2 linked regions of the Starkeya sp. ORNL1 genome follow. The protein of the gene in region 1 interacts with the protein of each later gene in a pairwise test. Links are inferred from orthologs where the notes say so. Each region holds a gene or a part of one and is shown on either strand. Other genes may lie near its edges. The genes, in order: G3545_RS23870 and G3545_RS25530.

What was found.
Region 2: the proteins of G3545_RS23870 (region 1) and G3545_RS25530 interact in binary tests that used the Escherichia coli proteins (3 or more experiments, as listed by UniProt). The link is inferred for Starkeya sp. ORNL1 from one-to-one orthologs.

Annotation. Positions count from the first base shown.
Region 1 is NZ_CP048834.1:5,054,898-5,059,875, forward strand. What follows is about bases 14-2,971. They hold G3545_RS23870 (penicillin-binding protein 2), read left to right. Parts: upstream 14-585; coding sequence 586-2,358; downstream 2,359-2,971. Other genes in these bases: G3545_RS23865 (hypothetical protein), read left to right, coding at 14-584; G3545_RS23875 (UDP-N-acetylmuramoyl-L-alanyl-D-glutamate--2,6-diaminopimelate ligase), read left to right, coding at 2,599-2,971. Outside these bases: more of G3545_RS23865, read left to right, coding at 1-13; more of G3545_RS23875, read left to right, coding at 2,972-4,080; G3545_RS23880 (UDP-N-acetylmuramoylalanyl-D-glutamyl-2,6-diaminopimelate--D-alanyl-D-alanine ligase), read left to right, coding at 4,077-4,978. UniProt on the Escherichia coli protein: Essential cell division protein that catalyzes cross-linking of the peptidoglycan cell wall at the division septum. Required for localization of FtsN.
Region 2 is NZ_CP048834.1:5,409,675-5,422,403, forward strand. What follows is about bases 4,434-7,239. They hold G3545_RS25530 (transglycosylase domain-containing protein), read left to right. Parts: upstream 4,434-5,397; coding sequence 5,398-6,081; downstream 6,082-7,239. Other genes in these bases: G3545_RS25525 (polyprenyl synthetase family protein), read right to left, coding at 4,434-5,270; rpmF (50S ribosomal protein L32), read left to right, coding at 6,230-6,415; G3545_RS25540 (hypothetical protein), read left to right, coding at 6,553-6,954; G3545_RS25545 (bifunctional diguanylate cyclase/phosphodiesterase), read left to right, coding at 7,112-7,239. Also shown: G3545_RS25500 (Twin-arginine translocation pathway signal), read left to right, coding at 1-514; G3545_RS25505 (GMC family oxidoreductase), read left to right, coding at 530-2,101; leuB (3-isopropylmalate dehydrogenase), read left to right, coding at 2,250-3,359; G3545_RS25515 (hypothetical protein), read right to left, coding at 3,411-3,956; G3545_RS25520 (hypothetical protein), read right to left, coding at 3,993-4,265; more of G3545_RS25525, read right to left, coding at 4,359-4,433; more of G3545_RS25545, read left to right, coding at 7,240-8,815; polyhydroxyalkanoate synthesis repressor PhaR, read right to left, coding at 8,921-9,502; G3545_RS25555 (acetyl-CoA C-acetyltransferase), read left to right, coding at 9,717-10,895; phbB (acetoacetyl-CoA reductase), read left to right, coding at 11,029-11,754; G3545_RS25565 (EamA family transporter), read left to right, coding at 11,907-12,729. UniProt on the Escherichia coli protein: Peptidoglycan polymerase that catalyzes glycan chain elongation from lipid-linked precursors. May play a role in peptidoglycan assembly during cell division in collaboration with other cell division proteins.

The sequences.
Region 1 (4,978 bases):
CTGGCGCGGTCTATCACCTGAAATATTCCTCGACCTTCGAGGCGCAGGAGATCGCGCGGCTCCGCAGCGACATCCGTGCCGAGCGCGACCGCATGGCCATCCTCAATGCCGAATGGGCGCGGCGCACCTCGCCGGACCGCATCCAGGCGCTGGCCGAGAACCATCTCGACATGCAGCCGCTGGATGTCGACCGGATGGATAATCTCGCCAGCCTGCCGGCCAAGCCCGAGCAGGGCAGCGACGTGCTCGGCGGCATGATCGAGGCGCTGGTCGACGGGCCGACCATCACCGGCTCGATCTCGCCCGCCGACAAGACCGGCAAGGGCACGGCCAAACCCTCCGCCGGCACGTCCACCACGCCGCCGCAGGCCGCGCGGCCGGCGGTGCCGGTGCAGCAGGCGGCGCCGTCACGCCCGCCGCTGCCGCTTGACGCCATGCCATCGGCCGGGGTGATGGGACAGGCCTCGCCCGGCCCGGCCATGCCGGCCCCCTCCGGCCAGCCTTTGCATACCGCGCCGGTGACCTCGGAGGCGCCGCTGTTGCCGCCGGCCTCGGTCGGCCGCTATCACGAGAGGACCCGCTGAGATGTCGCCGCTCGTCCGCACGATCACGGAGCGTCTGCTGAGCCCGGTCCGCGCGCTGCCCGGCATCGTCCGCCGCGCCGCCGGCCGCGGCCGGCCGGAGCCCAACGCCGTGGCCCGCGCCCGCATCCTGCTGTGCATGCTGGTGTTCGGCGGCGTTTATTGCACCATCAGCGCCCGCCTTGCCATGTATGCCTCGGCGCCGGAGAGCGCGTTGACGCGCCGCGCGGTGAATTCCGACGCCGTCGCCTCGGCGCGGCCGGACATACTGGACCGCAACGGCCTGGTGTTGGCCACCGACGTGAAGACCTCTTCGCTCTATGGCGAGCCGAAGCGCCTCATCGATGTCGACGAGGCGGTGGAATCGCTGACCGCGGTGCTGCCGGACGCCAATGCCGACGAGTTCCGCACCCGGCTCGATTCCAAGCGCGGCTTCGTCTGGCTGAAGCGCGAGATCACACCGCAGCAGCAGCGCGAGATCTACAAGCTCGGCCTGCCGGGCATCGGCTTCATGAGCGAGAACCGCCGCGTCTATCCCGGCAACAACCTCGCCGGCCATGTGCTGGGCTCGACCAATATCGACAATCAGGGCATCGCCGGCCTCGAAAAGTGGGTCGATAATCGCGGCCTTGCCGAACTGCACCTCGCCGGCCTCGCCACCGACCGCCAGCAGGAGCCGGTGGACCTGTCGATCGACCTGCGCGTGCAGCACGTGGTGCGCGACGAACTGGCCGCCGCGAAGGAGAAGTTCCGCGCCATCGCCGCCGCCGGCACCGTGGTCGATGTGCGCACCGGTGAGATCCTCGCCATGGTGTCGCTGCCCGATTTCGACGCCAACGAGCCGGCCAAGGCGCTCGATCCCAAGACGCTGAACCGCCTCACCACCGGCGTGTTCGAGATGGGCTCGACCTTCAAGGCGCTGACCTTCGCCATGGCGCTCGACAGCGGCAAGGTCAATCTCAATTCGATGATGGATGCCCGCGGCGCCCTCAGCTTCGGCCGCTTCAGGATCCATGACTACCACGCGCAGAACCGCATGCTGAGCGTGCCGGAGGTGTTCACCTATTCCTCGAATGTCGGCACTGCGCGCATGGCGCTGCTGTGCGGCGTCGACGCCCACAAGGCGTTCCTGGAGAAGTTGGGCCAGCTCGACCGGCTGCGCACCGAGCTGCCGGAAAGCGCCGCTCCGATCGTGCCGAAACGCTGGGGCGAGCTGAACACCGCGACCATCGCCTTCGGCCACGGCCTCGCGGTGGCCCCGCTGCAGGCGGTGATGGCGGTGAATGCGCTGGTCAATGGCGGCTGGCTGATCCCGCCGACCTTCATGAAGCGCACGCCTGATGAAGCGATGGCGGTGGCCAAGCGCGTCATCAAGCCCGAGACCAGCGCCAAGATGCGCTATCTGATGCGGCTCAACGCCGTGAAGGGCTCGGCCTCCAAGCTGGTCGAGTTCGCCGGCCCCTATAATCCCGGCGGCAAGACCGGCACCGCGGAGAAGGTGATCGGCGGGCGCTATTCCAAGACCCGGCTGCTCACCACCTTCACCGGCGTGTTCCCGATGGACGACCCGCAGTACCTGATCCTCGTCATGCTCGACGAGCCGCAGGGGCTGAAGGAGACCTACGGCTTCGCCACTGCCGGCTGGAATGCCGGCCCCACCACCGGCAAGATCATGGCCCGCATCGCCCCGCTGCTCGGCCAGATGCCGCGCACCAATCTGCCGCCGGTGGAAAGTCTGCTCACCGGCTACCAGGTGGCGCAGTCCAGGCCGGAGTGAGGTCACTCGCTCCGCGCGAGCATCCTTCGAGGCTCCGCTGCGCGGAGCACCTCAGGATGAGGTCGCGCTTATGGATGAACCTCATCCTGAGGTGCTCGGGCGAAGTCCGAGCCTCGAAGGATGCTGAAGCAGTGTGACGTCCACCGGATTTCCCTCTACGTAACTTGCGCGGGAATCGGCTATCCGTCTAATTCAGACGCCATGCCGCTTCGTATGGCGGTCCGCCGGAACAGCGCCTTCATGTCCGACGCCTCGCGATCCAACCCGCTTTCCCTCGGTGCCCTGATCGGCCCGGACGCCGACTATGGCGCCGCGGACGCCACGCTCAGCGTCGGTCGGCCGGTGCTCGACAGCCGCAAGGCGGTGCCCGGCGACGTGTTCTTCGCGCTTGCCGGGTCCAAGGCCAATGGCACGCAATTCATCGCCGACGCTGTCGCGCATGGCGCCCGCGCCGTGGTGGGGGAGGGCGAGCGCCCCGATGGGCTCGATCCGAAGATCGCCTATGTGCGGGTCGGCAATGCGCGGCGCGCGGTGGCGCTGGCGGCGGCGCGGGCCTATCCGCGCCAGCCGGGTACCATCGCTGCCGTCACCGGCACCTCCGGCAAGACGTCGGTGGCCGCCTTCACCCGGCAGATCTGGCAGGCGAACGGCCATGCCAGCGCCAGCCTCGGCACGCTCGGCGTAGTGGCGCCCGCCGGCGCGGTCTATGGCTCGCTGACGACGCCGGACCCGATCGAACTGCACCACACGCTGGACACGCTGGTCAGCGAGGGCGTGAGCCATCTGTGCCTGGAGGCCTCGTCCCACGGCCTCGACCAGCACCGGCTCGACGGCGTGCGGATCTCGGCCGGGGCCTTCACCAACCTGTCGCGCGACCATCTCGACTACCACCCGACGATGGAAGCCTATCTCGCCGCCAAGATGCGGCTGTTCTCCGAACTGGTGCCGCGTGGCGGCGGGGCGGCGGTCTGGGTCGATACCGACGAGGGCAGCCACGCGGCTGAAATCGCCGCGCATCACAGCCTCGAAGTGCTCGGCATCGGCATCACCGGCGCCGGTATCGCGCTGCTGGAGCGCACCGACGAAGGGCTCGGCCAGCGGCTGCTGGTCGAGGTCGCCGGCAAGCAGCGCAGCATCCTGCTGCCGCTGGTCGGCGCCTTCCAGGCGGCGAATGCGCTGGTGGCGGCCGGCCTTGCCATCTTGACCGGCACGCCGGCGGCCGATGCCCTCAACGCGCTGCCCAAGCTCGAAGGCGTGCCGGGGCGGCTCGAACTGGTCGGCACCAGGAACGGTGCCGGCGTCTTCGTCGACTACGCCCACAAGCCCGATGCGCTGGCCACCGCGCTGGCGGCGCTCCGGCCCTATGTGACCGGCCGGCTGATCGTGGTGTTCGGCTGCGGCGGCGACCGCGACCGCGGCAAGCGCCCGATCATGGGCCGCATCGCCGGCGACAAGGCGGACCTCGTCATCGTCACCGACGACAATCCGCGCAGCGAGAACCCGGCGATGATCCGCAAGGAGATACTGGCGGCCGTGCCCGGCGCGCGCGAGATCGGTGACCGCGCGGAAGCCATCCGCGCCGGCATCGGGCTGCTGCAAACTGGGGATGTACTGCTGATTGCGGGCAAAGGTCACGAAACCGGCCAGATTGTCGGCGACCGGACGCTTCCATTCTCGGACCGCGACTGCGCGGTCGAGGCGCTCGGGGGACGCGATCAATGAACGTGCATGCGGAGGGGCCTCCGCTCTGGACGCCGGACGAACTCGCCACGGCAACCGGCGGCACGCTACGCGGCGCGCCGGCAGTGGCGATCAATGGCGTCTCCATCGATAGCCGCACGCTCGCTCCGGGCGACGCCTTCTTCGCCATCAAGGGCGACAATAGCGACGGGCATTCCTATGTCGCGGCCGCGACCGGCCGTGGCGCCGGGCTGAGCATCGTCGCTAGCGAGCGGGTCGCCGAGCTGCCGGCGGATGCGCCGCTGCTGATCGTCGAGGACGTGCTCAGGGCGCTGGAGCATGCCGGGCGCACAGCGCGGGAGCGCAGCGGCGCGCGCATCGTCGCGGTGACCGGCTCGGTCGGCAAGACCACCACCAAGGAAGCGCTGCTGTTCGCGCTCGGTGCCGACGGCCCGACCCACGCCTCCGCCGCCTCCTACAATAATCACTGGGGCGTGCCGCTCTCGCTGGCGCGGCTGCCGCGCGGCGCGCGCTACGGCGTGTTCGAGCTCGGCATGAACCATCCCGGCGAGATCACGCCGCTTACCGCCATGGTGCGCCCGCACATCGCGATCATCACCACCATCGAACCGGTGCACATCGCGCAGTTCTCCGGCATCGAGGCCATTGCCGACGCCAAGGCGGAGATATTTTCCGGCATCGAGCCCGGCGGTGCGGCGGTGCTGAACCGCGACAATCCGCAATTCGCCCGGTTGCGCGCCGCGGCAAAGGCCGCGGGCATCGCGAAGATTGTCGGTTTCGGCGAGCACAAGGGCTCGCAGGCCCGCCTGCTCAGCGTCGCCTTGCAGCCGGACGGCTCGACCGCGACCGCCGACATCCTCGGCCAGACCATCAGCTTCAAGGTCGGGCTGCCCGGCCGGCACATCGTGCAGAACGCGCT
Region 2 (12,729 bases), 360 kb from region 1 along the record:
GCGCCGCGCGCTTCTTGCCGGAGCGGTCAAGGTTGGCCTCGGTGCCGGCGCCCTCATGGTGACGGGCGCGGCGGTGATGAACCCGAACGAGGCCTGGGGCCTCGAGGTCACCAATCTCAAGCCGGAGACCATGCGCACGCTGATCGTGATGGCGCGCGACATCTATCCGCACGACCGCATTCCCGACCGCAACTACGCCATCGCCATGAAAGTCTATGAGACCGGCGCCACCGATCCCGCGCTCAAGGCGCTGGTGGAAGACGGCGTCCTCACCCTCGATACGCTCGCCAAGGCGAAATACGGCGTGGGCTACGCCGATCTCGGTTGGGAAGACCAGCGCGTCGCGATCCTGCGGCAGATCGAGGACGGCGCCTTCTTCCAGAAGGTGAGGGGCGGCATGGTGGTCAGCCTCTACAACCAGGAGGAGGTGTGGCCGATCTTCGGATACGAGGGCGCCTCGGCCGACAAGGGCGGCTATATCGACCGCGGCTTCAACGACATTGCCTGGCTTTGAGGGGAGGACGCGAACATGGCTGCACCCTTCGATCTGAATGATGATTCACTCGTCGTCATCGTCGGCTCCGGCGCCGGCGGCGGCACGCTCGGCACCGAACTCGCGCTCAAGGGCGTGAAGGTGGTGATCCTCGAGGCCGGCGCCCGGCACAGTATGGAAGACTTCGTCAACAACGAGTGGGAGAGCTTCGCGCAGCTCGCCTGGACCGACATGCGCACCACGTCCGGTACATGGCGGGTGCACAAGAACTTCCCGAACCTGCCGGCCTGGATCGTGAAGTCGGTCGGCGGCTCGACCGTGCACTGGGCCGGCGCCTCGCTGCGCTTCCAGCCGCACGAATTCAAGACCGCCAGCACCTATGGCAATATCGACGGCGCGAACCTGCTCGACTGGCCGATCACGCTCGCCGAGCTGGAGCCCTATTACGCGCAGGCCGAGGACCGGATGGGGGTGACCCGGACCAATGGCATTCCGGGCCTGCCGGGCAACAACAACTTCAAGGTGTTCGAGGCCGGGGCCAAGAAGATCGGCTACAAGGAGGTCTCGACCGGGCGCATGGCGATCAACAGCGAGCCGCGCCACGATCGCGGTTCCTGCCAGCAGATCGGCTTCTGCTTCCAGGGCTGCAAGTCGGGTGCGAAATGGTCGACGCTGATCGCGGAGATTCCGCGCGGCGAGGCGACCGGCAATCTCGAAGTGCGCCCGCAATGCATGGTGGTGAAGATCGAGCATGATGCGTCGGGCAAGGCGACCGGCGTGGTCTATGTCGACAAGGACGGCAAGACGCAGCGCCAGAAGGCCCGCATCGTCGCGGTCGCCGGCAACTCGATCGAGAGCCCGCGGCTGCTCTTGAATTCCGAAAGCGCGATGTTCCCGGACGGCCTCGCCAATTCCTCCGGCCAGGTCGGGCGCAACTACATGCGCCATATGACGGGCTCGGTGTACGGCATCTTCGAGAAGCCGGTGCACATGTATCGCGGCACCACCATGGCCGGGATCGTGCGCGACGAGGCGACGCCTAATACCAAGCGCGGCTTCGTCGGCGGCTATGAGATGGAGACGCTTTCCATCGGCGTGCCCTTCATGGCCGCCTTCATGGACCCCGGCGGCTGGGGCCGCTCCTTCAGCTCGGCGATGGACGGCTATGTCAACATGGCCGGCCTGTGGATCGTCGGCGAGGACATGCCGCAGGAGACCAACCGCGTCACGCTCAACACCGACGTCAAGGACAAGAACGGCATGCCGGTGGCGAACGTGCATTTCGACGACCACCCCAACGACATCGCCATGCGCAACCACGCCTACAAGCAGGGTTCGGCGATGTATGAGGCGGTGGGCGCGACGCGCACCATTCCGACGCCGCCCTATCCCTCGACGCACAATCTCGGCACCAACCGGATGAGCGAGAAGCCGCGCGACGGCGTGGTCAACAAGCACGGCCAGACCCACGACATACCGAACCTGTTCATCTCCGACGGCAGCCAGTTCACCACCGGCGGCGCCGAGAACCCGACGCTGACCATCGTCGCGCTGGCAATCCGGCAGGCCGACTACATTGCCGGCGAGATGACGAAGAAGACCTTCTGATCCCGTCGGGCACCCCGGCGCATTGCTCCTCCCGCCGCCGGTCCGCAAGGGCCGGCGGTTCTTTATGGAGCGCTCATCTTGCCAGCCGAGGCGCCAGCCTTTAGCACTCGCGGCCAATAGCGACGCGCACTTTCAGGCGAGGATGGACATGGCGACCCATAAGCTCCTGCTGCTTCCCGGCGACGGCATCGGCACCGAGGTGATGGCCGAGGTGAAGCGCGTCATTGCCTGGCTCGAGACCACGGGCCTCGCCTCCTTCGCGGTGGAAGAGGATCTGGTCGGCGGCGCCGCCTATGATGTGCATGGCATTCCGATCTCCGAAGAGGCGATGGTGCGCGCGCTGGCGGCCGACGCCATCCTGCTTGGCGCGGTCGGCGGCCCGAAATGGGCGAATGTCGACTATGAGGCGCGCCCCGAGGCCGGCCTGCTGCGGCTGCGCAAGGATCTCCAGCTGTTCGCCAATCTGCGTCCGGCGATCTGCTACCCAGCGCTGGCCGATGCCTCCAGCCTGAAGCGCGAGCTGGTCGACGGGCTCGATATGCTGATCGTGCGCGAACTGACCGGTGGCGTCTATTTCGGCGAACCGAAGTCCATCACCGACCTCAGCGACGGCCAGAAGCGCGCCGTCGACACCCAGGTCTATGAATCCTACGAGATCGAGCGCATCGCCCGCGTCGCTTTCGAGCTCGCCCGCACCCGCCGCAACAAGGTGGTCTCGGCCGAGAAGCACAATGTCATGAAGTCCGGCGTGCTGTGGAAGCAGGTGGTGAGCGAGGTTCACGGTGCGGAGTTCGGCGACGTGACGCTGGAGCACCAACTGGCCGATTCGTGCGCCATGCAGCTGGTGCGGGCGCCGAAGCAGTTCGACGTGCTGGTCACCGATAACCTGTTCGGCGACATCCTCTCGGACGTCGCGGCGATGCTGACCGGTTCGCTCGGCATGCTGCCGTCGGCTTCGCTCGGCGGCGTCGAGGAGATTTCCGGCAAGCGCCGCGCGCTCTATGAGCCGGTGCACGGCGCCGCCCCCGACATTGCCGGCAAGGGCCTCGCCAATCCGATCGCGATGATCGGCTCGCTCGCCATGGCGCTGCGCTATTCGTTCGGTCTCTCTGAGGCCGCCGACCGCATCGATGCGGCGATCGCCGGCGTGCTCGACAAGGGCTACCGCACCAACGATATCAAGTCCGAAGGCACCACGGTGGTCGGCACCAGCGGCATGGGCGATGCGATTCTCGCCGAGCTCGGCGGGGCGAAGTAGGCCGCGCCCGGCCTATATTCCTCTCCCCGTCGGGGAGAGGGGGCGCGTCGCTCAGGCCGCGTTCGCCCGCACCCGGTCCGGATAGCTCCTGGTGAATCGCGCCGCGCCGAGCAGCGCCAGCACGGTGGCGAAGATGCCGAATTTCGGTGGGATGTCCGGCCGGTAGATCAACACCAGGTCGGCGATCACCAGCACGGCGAAGGCCAGCGCCCAGACGGCGGTGATGACGTAATTGGTGCGCAGGAATTGCGGGCTGTCCCACAGCTCGGGCGCCACGCTTTCACGGGCATATTGCAGCGTGAAGGGCTGGCGCAGCGCAATCGTCGCCAGCACGATCAACAGCAGCCCGGCATCGACGCGCAGCCGCACCCCGAGGATCGACCAGTCGGGCTTGACGAACAGCGCATAGGCGGCGAGCCCGCCGAACAGCAGGGCGGTGCCAATTTCCAGTATCTTGGGGGAGCGGCCGTTGACGCGGTCGCGAATGACCATCGCCAAAGCAATAATCGCCGCGGCGACGAGACCTTCGGTCGCGCCGACGAGGCGATCAATCAGGGCAAAGGCGAGGAAGGGGGCGAAGGCCAGAAGGATGTTCACGGCCCGGCCCTGCCATCTGAAAGCTGATGCCGGGGATCAGTAACCCGGCAGGTAGTAGCGATCCGGAAGCGGATAGCGGCTGCCGGTGATGGAACTGTCGCTGCCGTACGAGGGATAACGCATCGCCTGCGTGTCGATATAGTTCAGATACGGCATGCTGCCGGGCTTCACCACGGTGCCGGGATCGAGATACGACTTCGGCGGCGGCTTGCGGATGATGAGGCGCGTGCTCGATCCGTCCTGAGCCTGGACCGGAACCGCAGCAGCAGCCGCGATAACAGCGGCAATGGCGAACGAGGCGAAACGCATTTTAACCTCCAAGCGACGCACCCGCCGCGTCGCGACGCTTACGTCACCTATAAGATGGACACAAGACGGCGCCGCGTCGAGGGGTGGATACCGTCAATTACGCCGGTTGGCGATGAATCGCGCCGCTTGGTCAAGAAGTGTTGCACGCGGGCCAAAGGGCGCGAGCGCCGCTTCCGCCTCCGCAACCAGTCGGCCAAGCTCGGCGCGGGCGCCGGCGACGCCGAAAAGCTCGACAAATGTTGCCTTGCCGGCCTCGGCATCCTTGCCGACTGCCTTGCCGACCGCGCCGGCGTCGCCCTCGACATCGAGCAGGTCGTCGGCGATCTGGAAGGCGCGGCCGATCGCCAGCGCATAGGTATCGAGCGTTGCGCGCTCCGCCTCGGACGCGCCGCCGAGCCGCGCGCCGGCCTCGCAGGCATAGCGCAGCAGTGCGCCGGTCTTCATCGCCTGGAGGCGCGCGACGTCGTTCACACCCAGCCGGCCGCGGCCGGCATCGTCGAATCGGCCCTCGGCGGCGAGATCCAGCATCTGGCCGCCGACCATGCCCTGCGTGCCGGCGGCACGGGCGAGGCCGGCGATCAGCGCGACGCGCACGGCCGGGTCCGGATGGGTGTCCTCGCGGGCGAGGATGTCGAAGGCCAGCGTCAGCAGGCCATCGCCGGCGAGGATAGCGGTTGCCTCGTCAAAGGCGCGGTGCACCGTGGGCAGGCCGCGGCGCAGATCATCGTCGTCCATGGCCGGCAGGTCGTCATGGACCAGCGAATAGCAATGCACGCATTCCAGCGCGGCGGCGGCGGGCATGGCGCCGGCACGCGGCACGCCAAACAGGGCAGCGCTCTCGGCGACGAGGAAGGGGCGCAGCCGCTTGCCACCGCCGAGCGCGGCATGGCGCATGGCGTCCGCGAGGCGCGCGCTCGCCGTTCCCGTATCGGTGATGGCGCGATCCATATAGTCGGCGACGGCGTCGGCGGTGGCGGCTAGGGTCTCGGTAAGGCTGTCGGTCATCACGTGATCGCCCGGTTGCTGCGGCTGCGTGCCGCAGACCGGGGTTGCGGTCAAGTGCTTGTGACGCCACGGGGTTGGCGAGAGCCGTGCGCGGCCGTTAGGTAAGGGCCGGGCGGGGGAGTGGCGGATGATCGGCAGATGGGTGAGGAAGATCGCGAAAGCGGCGTTGCTGCTCGCGCTCATCCCGCTGGTGCTGACCATCGTCTACAACATCGTGCCGCCGGTCTCGACGCTGATGCTGGCGCGTTGGGCGACACTGCGGCCGGTGGTGCGCGACTGGGTGTCGCTCGATCGCGTCGCGCCGGTGCTGGTGCGGAGCGTGCTCGCCTCGGAGGATGCGCGCTTCTGCCAGCATATGGGCGTCGACCTCGTCGAGCTGAACAATGTCATTGACGAGAGCGACGGGCTCGACGCGTCGCGCGGCGCTTCCACCATCACCATGCAACTCGCCAAGAACCTGTTCCTGTGGAACGGGCGCAGTGTGATCCGCAAAGGACTCGAATTCCCGCTGGCGCTCTACATCAATTTCGTCATGAGCAAGCGACGGCAGATGGAGGTCTATCTCAACATCGCCGAATGGGGCCCGAACGGCGAGTTCGGCATCGAGGCGGCGTCGCGCCGCGCCTTCGGCAAGGGGGCCGGCGAACTGAATGCCCGGCAGGCGGCGCTGCTCGCGGTGATGCTGCCGAATCCGCACCGACGCGATGCGGCCAAGCCGGGGGCCGGGATGTCGCGCCTCGCCGCGCGGCTGCAGGCGCGGATTCCGGCGGAGGGCGGCGAGCTCACCTCGTGCCTTGGCACCGGCCGATGAGGCTCGCGGATGCCGGGGTCTGCTTTCGCTTCCCCGCCCCCTTTCGCTTCAAGGCGCGAGACTGTATAAGCCCGCACTCCGAACATGCGCTATCCGGCACCGGCCGCCCTTGCGGGCGATGGAACACGCCGGCACAGGAGTTGAGACTATGGCCGTTCCTAAGAAGAAGACCAGCCCGTCGCGCCGCGGCATGCGCCGTTCCGCCGACGCCCTGAAGCAGCCGACCTATGTCGAAGACAAGGATTCGGGGGAGCTGCGCCGTCCGCACCACCTCGACCTAAAGACCGGCATGTATCGCGGCCGGCAGGTGCTGAAGGTTAAGGCCGAGGCGTGAGCCTGGCCTGGGCGTGAGCCCGATCCGGGGCGCCACGCCCCGGTGCGCGGATCTGGATGCGGCCGCAAGGCCGCTTCCCTGCACGCCGTGTAGATGACTGTTAGCGGCTACCTTCCCGACAACCTGCTGGGGCCCCGATGATCGCGACCGTTCCGCTGCTCATCATTCCGCTCGCGATCTACAATATCCTTGCCTTCATCACGCCGGGCTATGCCTGGGCCAACGTGCTGTTCAGCGTTCCGATGGTGTCCGGCGTGAGCTGGGACGTCACGTTGAGCGACGTCTTCATCGTGCTGTCGCTGGCGTTCCTGTTCTTCGAGATCGTGAAGGCGACCAGCGCCTCGACGCGCTCCATCGTCGACCACATGCTCTCGACCCTGGTGTTCGTGGCTGCCCTGGTGGAGTTCCTTCTGGTGGCGCCGGCGGCGACCTCGACCTTCGCGATTCTGCTCGCGCTGATGCTGCTCGACATCGTCGCCGGCTATTCGATCTCGATCCGTGTCGCGCGCCGCGATTTCGCCATCGAGCGTCCCGAATAGGGCGATGCCTGTCGGTATCATAGTGCCATCATGGAGTGTTAACGCTTGCGGCGGAAATCGCTCGCGGTGACACTGGTTTTGCTCGCCGGGCCGAAATCACCGTGTAAGAGGGGACTGTCCCCGGGCCGGGGCTTCCCTGATACGGACCAAGATGTCTTTGCCGAGTGCTTCTGATTCCGACGCTTCCCGCGCAGCCGCGCTGACACCCCACGTCGTCGCCCGCATTGTCGGCGAGAGCGGCGGCGCCGCCTATCAATGGACGGTGGTGCCGGACCGGCTCATCTGGGATGCCTATGCGGCCGAGGTGCTCGGCGTCGCCGACATTGGCAGTATTGCGAGCGGCGCCGACTATGCCTTGCTGGTCGATCCAGAGGGTGGGCGCAGCCGCGTCGAGGCCGTGATGGCCGACAAGAATCTGGATGCCGGCACCGGCTGCCGCTTCGAGACCATCTACCGCCTGCGATCGGTCGACGGCGTGCAGGAGCCGGTCTGGCTGGAGGACCGCGGCATTTGGTTCGCCGGGCCGGACCACAGGCCGGCGCGGGTCGAGGGCGTGGTGCGCCGCATCGGCACGCAGAATCTCGGCCAGCGCGAGTTCGACCGTGCGGCGCGGATCGACGTGCAGACCGGCCACATCAACCGCCAGCATCTGGCGCAGCTGCTCAGCGAGCGGCTGGCGGATGCGGCCCGCTATCGCAGCCAGTTCGGTTTCCTGCTGATCGGCGTCGACCATCTCGGCCGGCTCAACGATGCCTATGGCTTCGAGGTCGGCGACGAGGTCATCGACATGGTCGGCCAGCGCCTCAGGGCGCGGATGCGCGCCCATGACGAGATCGGCCGCTTCTCCGGCAACAAGTTCGCCATCGTACTCCGGGACTGCTCGCCGGAAGACATGGCGACCGCAGCGCAGCGCTTCATCTCGGCGGTGGTCGACGATGCGCTGCAGACCAGCGGCGGGGCGGTGGCGGTCTCGGTGACGGCGGGCGGGGTGATCGCGCCGCGCCATGCCCGCGCGGTGCCGGAGATCTTCACCCACGCGCAGGATGCGCTGGAGCACGCCAAGACCTTCGCGCGCGGCAGCTACCAGCCCTATCAGCCGAGCGTCGAGCGCGAAGCAGCGCGGCGCGCCAATCTGCGACTGACCGACGACATCGTCACCGCGCTCGCCGGCAGCCGGGTGATGCTGGCCTTCCAGCCCATAGCCGAGGCGGCCTCGCGCCGCATCGTGCTGCATGAATGCCTGGTCCGCGTCGAGGGCGCTGATGGCGGCCTGCTCAGCGGCGCTGCCGTGGTGCCCATCGCCGAAAAGTTCGGGCTGATGCGGCTTGTCGACAATCGCGTGCTGCAACTGGCGCTCGACGTGCTGGTGGCCAATCCGGAGATGCGGCTCTCGGTCAATGTCTCGCCAAGCACGGTCAATGACCGGGCCTGGCTGGCGTTGCTGGAGGAACGCGGCCGGCGCGGCCTGGCTGGCCGTCTCGTCGTCGAGTTGACCGAGACCGCCGCGATCCATGATGTCGAGGTGACCCGCCGCTTCGTCCACCGGCTGCACGAGATCGGGTGCACGGTGGCGATGGACGATTTCGGCGCCGGCTACACCTCGTTCCGCAATCTGCGCCGGCTTGGCGTCGACATGCTGAAGCTCGACGGCAGCTTCATCCGCGCCTTGATGGAATCCGAGGATGACCGCTTCTTCGTGCGCACGCTGCTCGATCTGGCGCGGCACATGGGGATGCAGACGGTGGCCGAATGGGTGCCGGACGAGGCTACCGCGGAGCAGCTTGCCCAATGGGGCTGCGACTATCTCCAGGGCGCACTGATAGGCCTTGCGGCCGAGCGGCCCCGTCCGCTGCATCCCTGAGATGTAGGCAGAGAGCCGGGATCGCTCTCCGCAACGTCATCCGATCCCGGGTACGGCCTGCGGCCGTTCCGGGATGACGATAGCCAAGAGAATGGCGGCGGCCTTTCAGCCCTTGTTCTCGCCCTTCTCGCCAATGCGGTCGAGCCGCTTCTGCATCTCGGCGACCTGACGCTTGAGTTCGTCGAGATCGTCGGACTTTTCCGCCGGAATCGCACTGTCTTCGGCGCGGCCATTGGGCATGAACATCTTCATGGTGCGGTCGAAGATCTCCATGTTGCGACGCACTTGCTCTTCCATTGCGCCGAAGGCTGCAAAGCTCGGAACGCCGCCGAAGGTCTTCGCCACCTGATCGCGAAACTTCTCTTGCTCGCGCGTGAAGTTCTCGATGGAAATGTCCAGATAACGCGGCACCAGCATTTGCATGCTGTCGCCATAGAAGCGGATGATCTGCCGGAGGAAGTTGATCGGCAGCAGGTTCTGCCCCTTACCTTCCTGCTCGAAGATGATCTGGGTGAGAACCGAGTGCGTAATATCTTCCCCGGTCTTCGCATCGTAGACGACGAAATCCTCACCGTTCTTCACCATCAGGGCGAGGTCTTCGAGCGTCACGTAGGTGCTCGTGCCGGTATTGTAGAGGCGGCGATTCGCATACTTCTTGATGGTGACGGGCTCGGTCGATTTTGCCATGTTATCCTGTCGCCTTAGTCGTTTCCCTTTGAAACACTAGGACGTTTCCAGACCGACCGCTACAGGATTGTTCGACGCACAAAATTGTCGACATGAGGCACCTCGCGACGGCATTGACACGGGTCACTTGAGCCTCCCACCATGCGGCCACACATAAGCAACAACGCCGGTTCCCACGGGGCCGGTCTGCCCGTAATCCCGGAGGACGGCATTCATGAAAGACGACATCGTCATCGTCGGCGCGGCGCGCACGCCCGTCGGCGCCTTCAACGGCGCGCTCTCGTCGCTTCCCGCCCATGAGCTCGGCAGGGTTGCAATCAACGCCGCGCTCGAGCGCGCCGGCGTCGAGCCTGCCGCGGTGACCGAGACCATACTGGGCCAGATCCTCACTGCCGGCGCCGGACAGAACCCCGCGCGCCAGGCCTCGATCGCCGCGGGCATCCCGATCGAGAGCCCGGCCTGGGGCGTCAACATGCTGTGCGGCTCCGGCCTGCGCGCAGTGGCGCTCGGCTATCAAGCGCTGATGAACGGCGACAGCGACATCGTGGTCGCCGGCGGCCAGGAATCCATGAGCCAGGCGCCGCACTGCGCGCATCTGCGCAACGGCACCAAGATGGGCGGCCTTGAGATGGTCGACACCATGATCAAGGACGGCCTGTGGGATGCCTTCAATGGCTACCACATGGGCAACACCGCCGAGAATATCGCCCGGCAGTGGCAGATCACCCGCGATGAGCAGGACGAGTTCGCGGTTCGCTCGCAGAACAAGGCCGAGGCGGCGCAGAAGTCCGGGCGCTTCAAGGACGAGATCGTGCCGGTCACCATCGCCTCGCGCAAGGGCGACATCATCGTCGCCGACGACGAGTATCCGCGCCACGGCGCCACGATCGACGCCATGGGCAAGCTGCGCCCGGCCTTCGCCAAGGACGGGACGGTGACCGCCGGCAACGCCTCCGGCATCAATGACGGCGCCGCCGCCGTCGTGCTGATGACCGCATCCAAGGCCGCCGCCGCTGGCAAGACGCCGCTCGCCCGCATCGTTTCCTGGGCGCAGGCCGGCGTCGATCCGGCGATCATGGGCACCGGGCCGATCCCGGCTTCGCGCCGCGCGCTGGAGAAGGCCGGCTGGAGCGCCGCCGACCTCGATCTTATCGAGGCCAATGAGGCGTTCGCGGCGCAGGCCTGCGCGGTGAACCGCGAACTCGGCTGGGATCCGGCGAGGGTGAACGTCAATGGCGGTGCCATCGCCATCGGCCATCCGATCGGGGCCTCCGGCGCGCGCGTGCTGACGACGCTGCTCTACGAGATGCAGAAGCGCGACGCCAAGAAGGCGCTGGCGACGCTGTGCATCGGCGGCGGCATGGGCATCGCCATGTGCGTCGAGCGCAACTGAAGCGTGCGGTATTTGGATATGCAGCCTGCGACAAGGCGTCGAGCTTAGGACAGCCCTTGCGCCTTGTCCTCCAATGAAAAAGCCGTACAAGCCGGCGATATGCCGGGAGGGCATGTCTGAGGGGGAAGTGCACATGGGTCGAGTTGCGTTGGTGACCGGCGGCACCCGCGGGATCGGGGCCGCCGTTGCGACTGCGCTGAAAGCAGCGGGCTATTCGGTCGCCGTCAATTATGCCGGCAATGAAGAGGCGGCGGCGCAGTTCACCGCCGCCACCGGCATTGCCGCCTTCAAATGGGACGTCTCGGATTTCGCGGCCTGCAAGGCCGGCGTCGCCGAGGTCGAGGCCAAGCTCGGTCCGGTCGAGGTGCTGGTCAATAATGCCGGCATCACCCGCGACGGCATGCTGCACAAGATGACGCCGGAACAATGGGGCGCCGTCATCAACACCAATCTGAACTCGATGTTCAACATGTGCCGCCAGGTGATCGAGGGCATGCGCGAGCGCAGCTTCGGGCGCATCGTCACCGTCTCCTCGATCAACGGTCAGAAGGGCCAAGTGGGGCAGACCAATTACTGCGCCGCCAAGGCCGGCGAGATCGGCTTCACCAAGGCGCTGGCGCAGGAGAATGCCAAGAAGGGCATCACGGTGAACGCCATTTGCCCCGGCTACATCGCCACCGAGATGGTGAAGGCGATGCCGCAGGAAGTGCTCGACAAGAACGTGCTGCCGCTCATTCCGGCGGGGCGGCTGGGCGAGCCGGACGAGGTGGCGCGCTGCGTGGTGTTCCTCGCCTCGGACGAGGCGAGCTTCATCACCGGCTCGACCCTCACCGCCAATGGCGGGCAATACATGGTGTGAGGCCGGCGACGCGTTGCTTGTGCGCGCGTCGTTTTGAGGAGGCATTGCCGCGTGCGGCGCGGCAGGCCTTCGTATGTGGAGTACCTTGGTGTATGGGGAGCGCTCCTTCCCTCGCGTTCCGCGTACCGTATCGCGTATCCTTGCCGCGTTTCATGACCCGCACTTCCGCCACCCTTATCGGCTTCACCGCGATCCTGCTCTGGTCGACGCTGGCGCTTGCCACCTCGGCCACCGGCGCGGTGCCGCCTTTCCTGCTCACCACGCTCACCTTCGCCATTGGCGGCACGGTCGGCCTCATCGCGGCGCTGGTGCGCGGGGTGGGGCTCGAGGTGCTGCGCCAGCCTTGGCCGGTGTGGCTGCACGGCGTTGGCGGCCTGTTCGGCTACCATTTCTTCTATTTTTCGGCGCTGAAGCTGGCGCCACCGGCCGAGGCCGGGCTGATCGCCTATCTCTGGCCGTTGCTGATCGTGCTGCTCTCCTCGCTGCTGCCGGGCGAGAGCCTGCGCGCGCCGCATATCATCGGCGCCGTGATGGGGCTTGCCGGCACCGTGGTGTTGCTGGCCGGCAAGGCCGGCGGGCTCGGCTTCGCGCCTGAATATCTGCCGGGCTATGCCGCCGCTGCGGTGTGCGCCGTGGTGTGGGCGACGTATTCCGTGCTCTCGCGGCGCTTCCACAATGTGCCGACCGAGGTGGTCGCCGGCTTCTGCCTGATAACCGCGGCGCTTTCGGTGCTGTGCCATCTCGCCTTCGAGCCGGCGGTCTGGCCGGTGGGCGCGACGCAATGGATCGCCGTTGCCGCGCTCGGCATCGGCCCGGTCGGTCTGGCCTTCTATGCCTGGGATATCGGCATGAAGCGTGGCGACATTCGCCTGCTCGGCGTCGCTTCCTATGCTGCGCCGGTGCTGTCGACGTTGCTGCTGGTCGTAGCCGGCTATGCGGCCGCGAGCTGGACGCTGGCGGTGGCCTGCGCGCTCA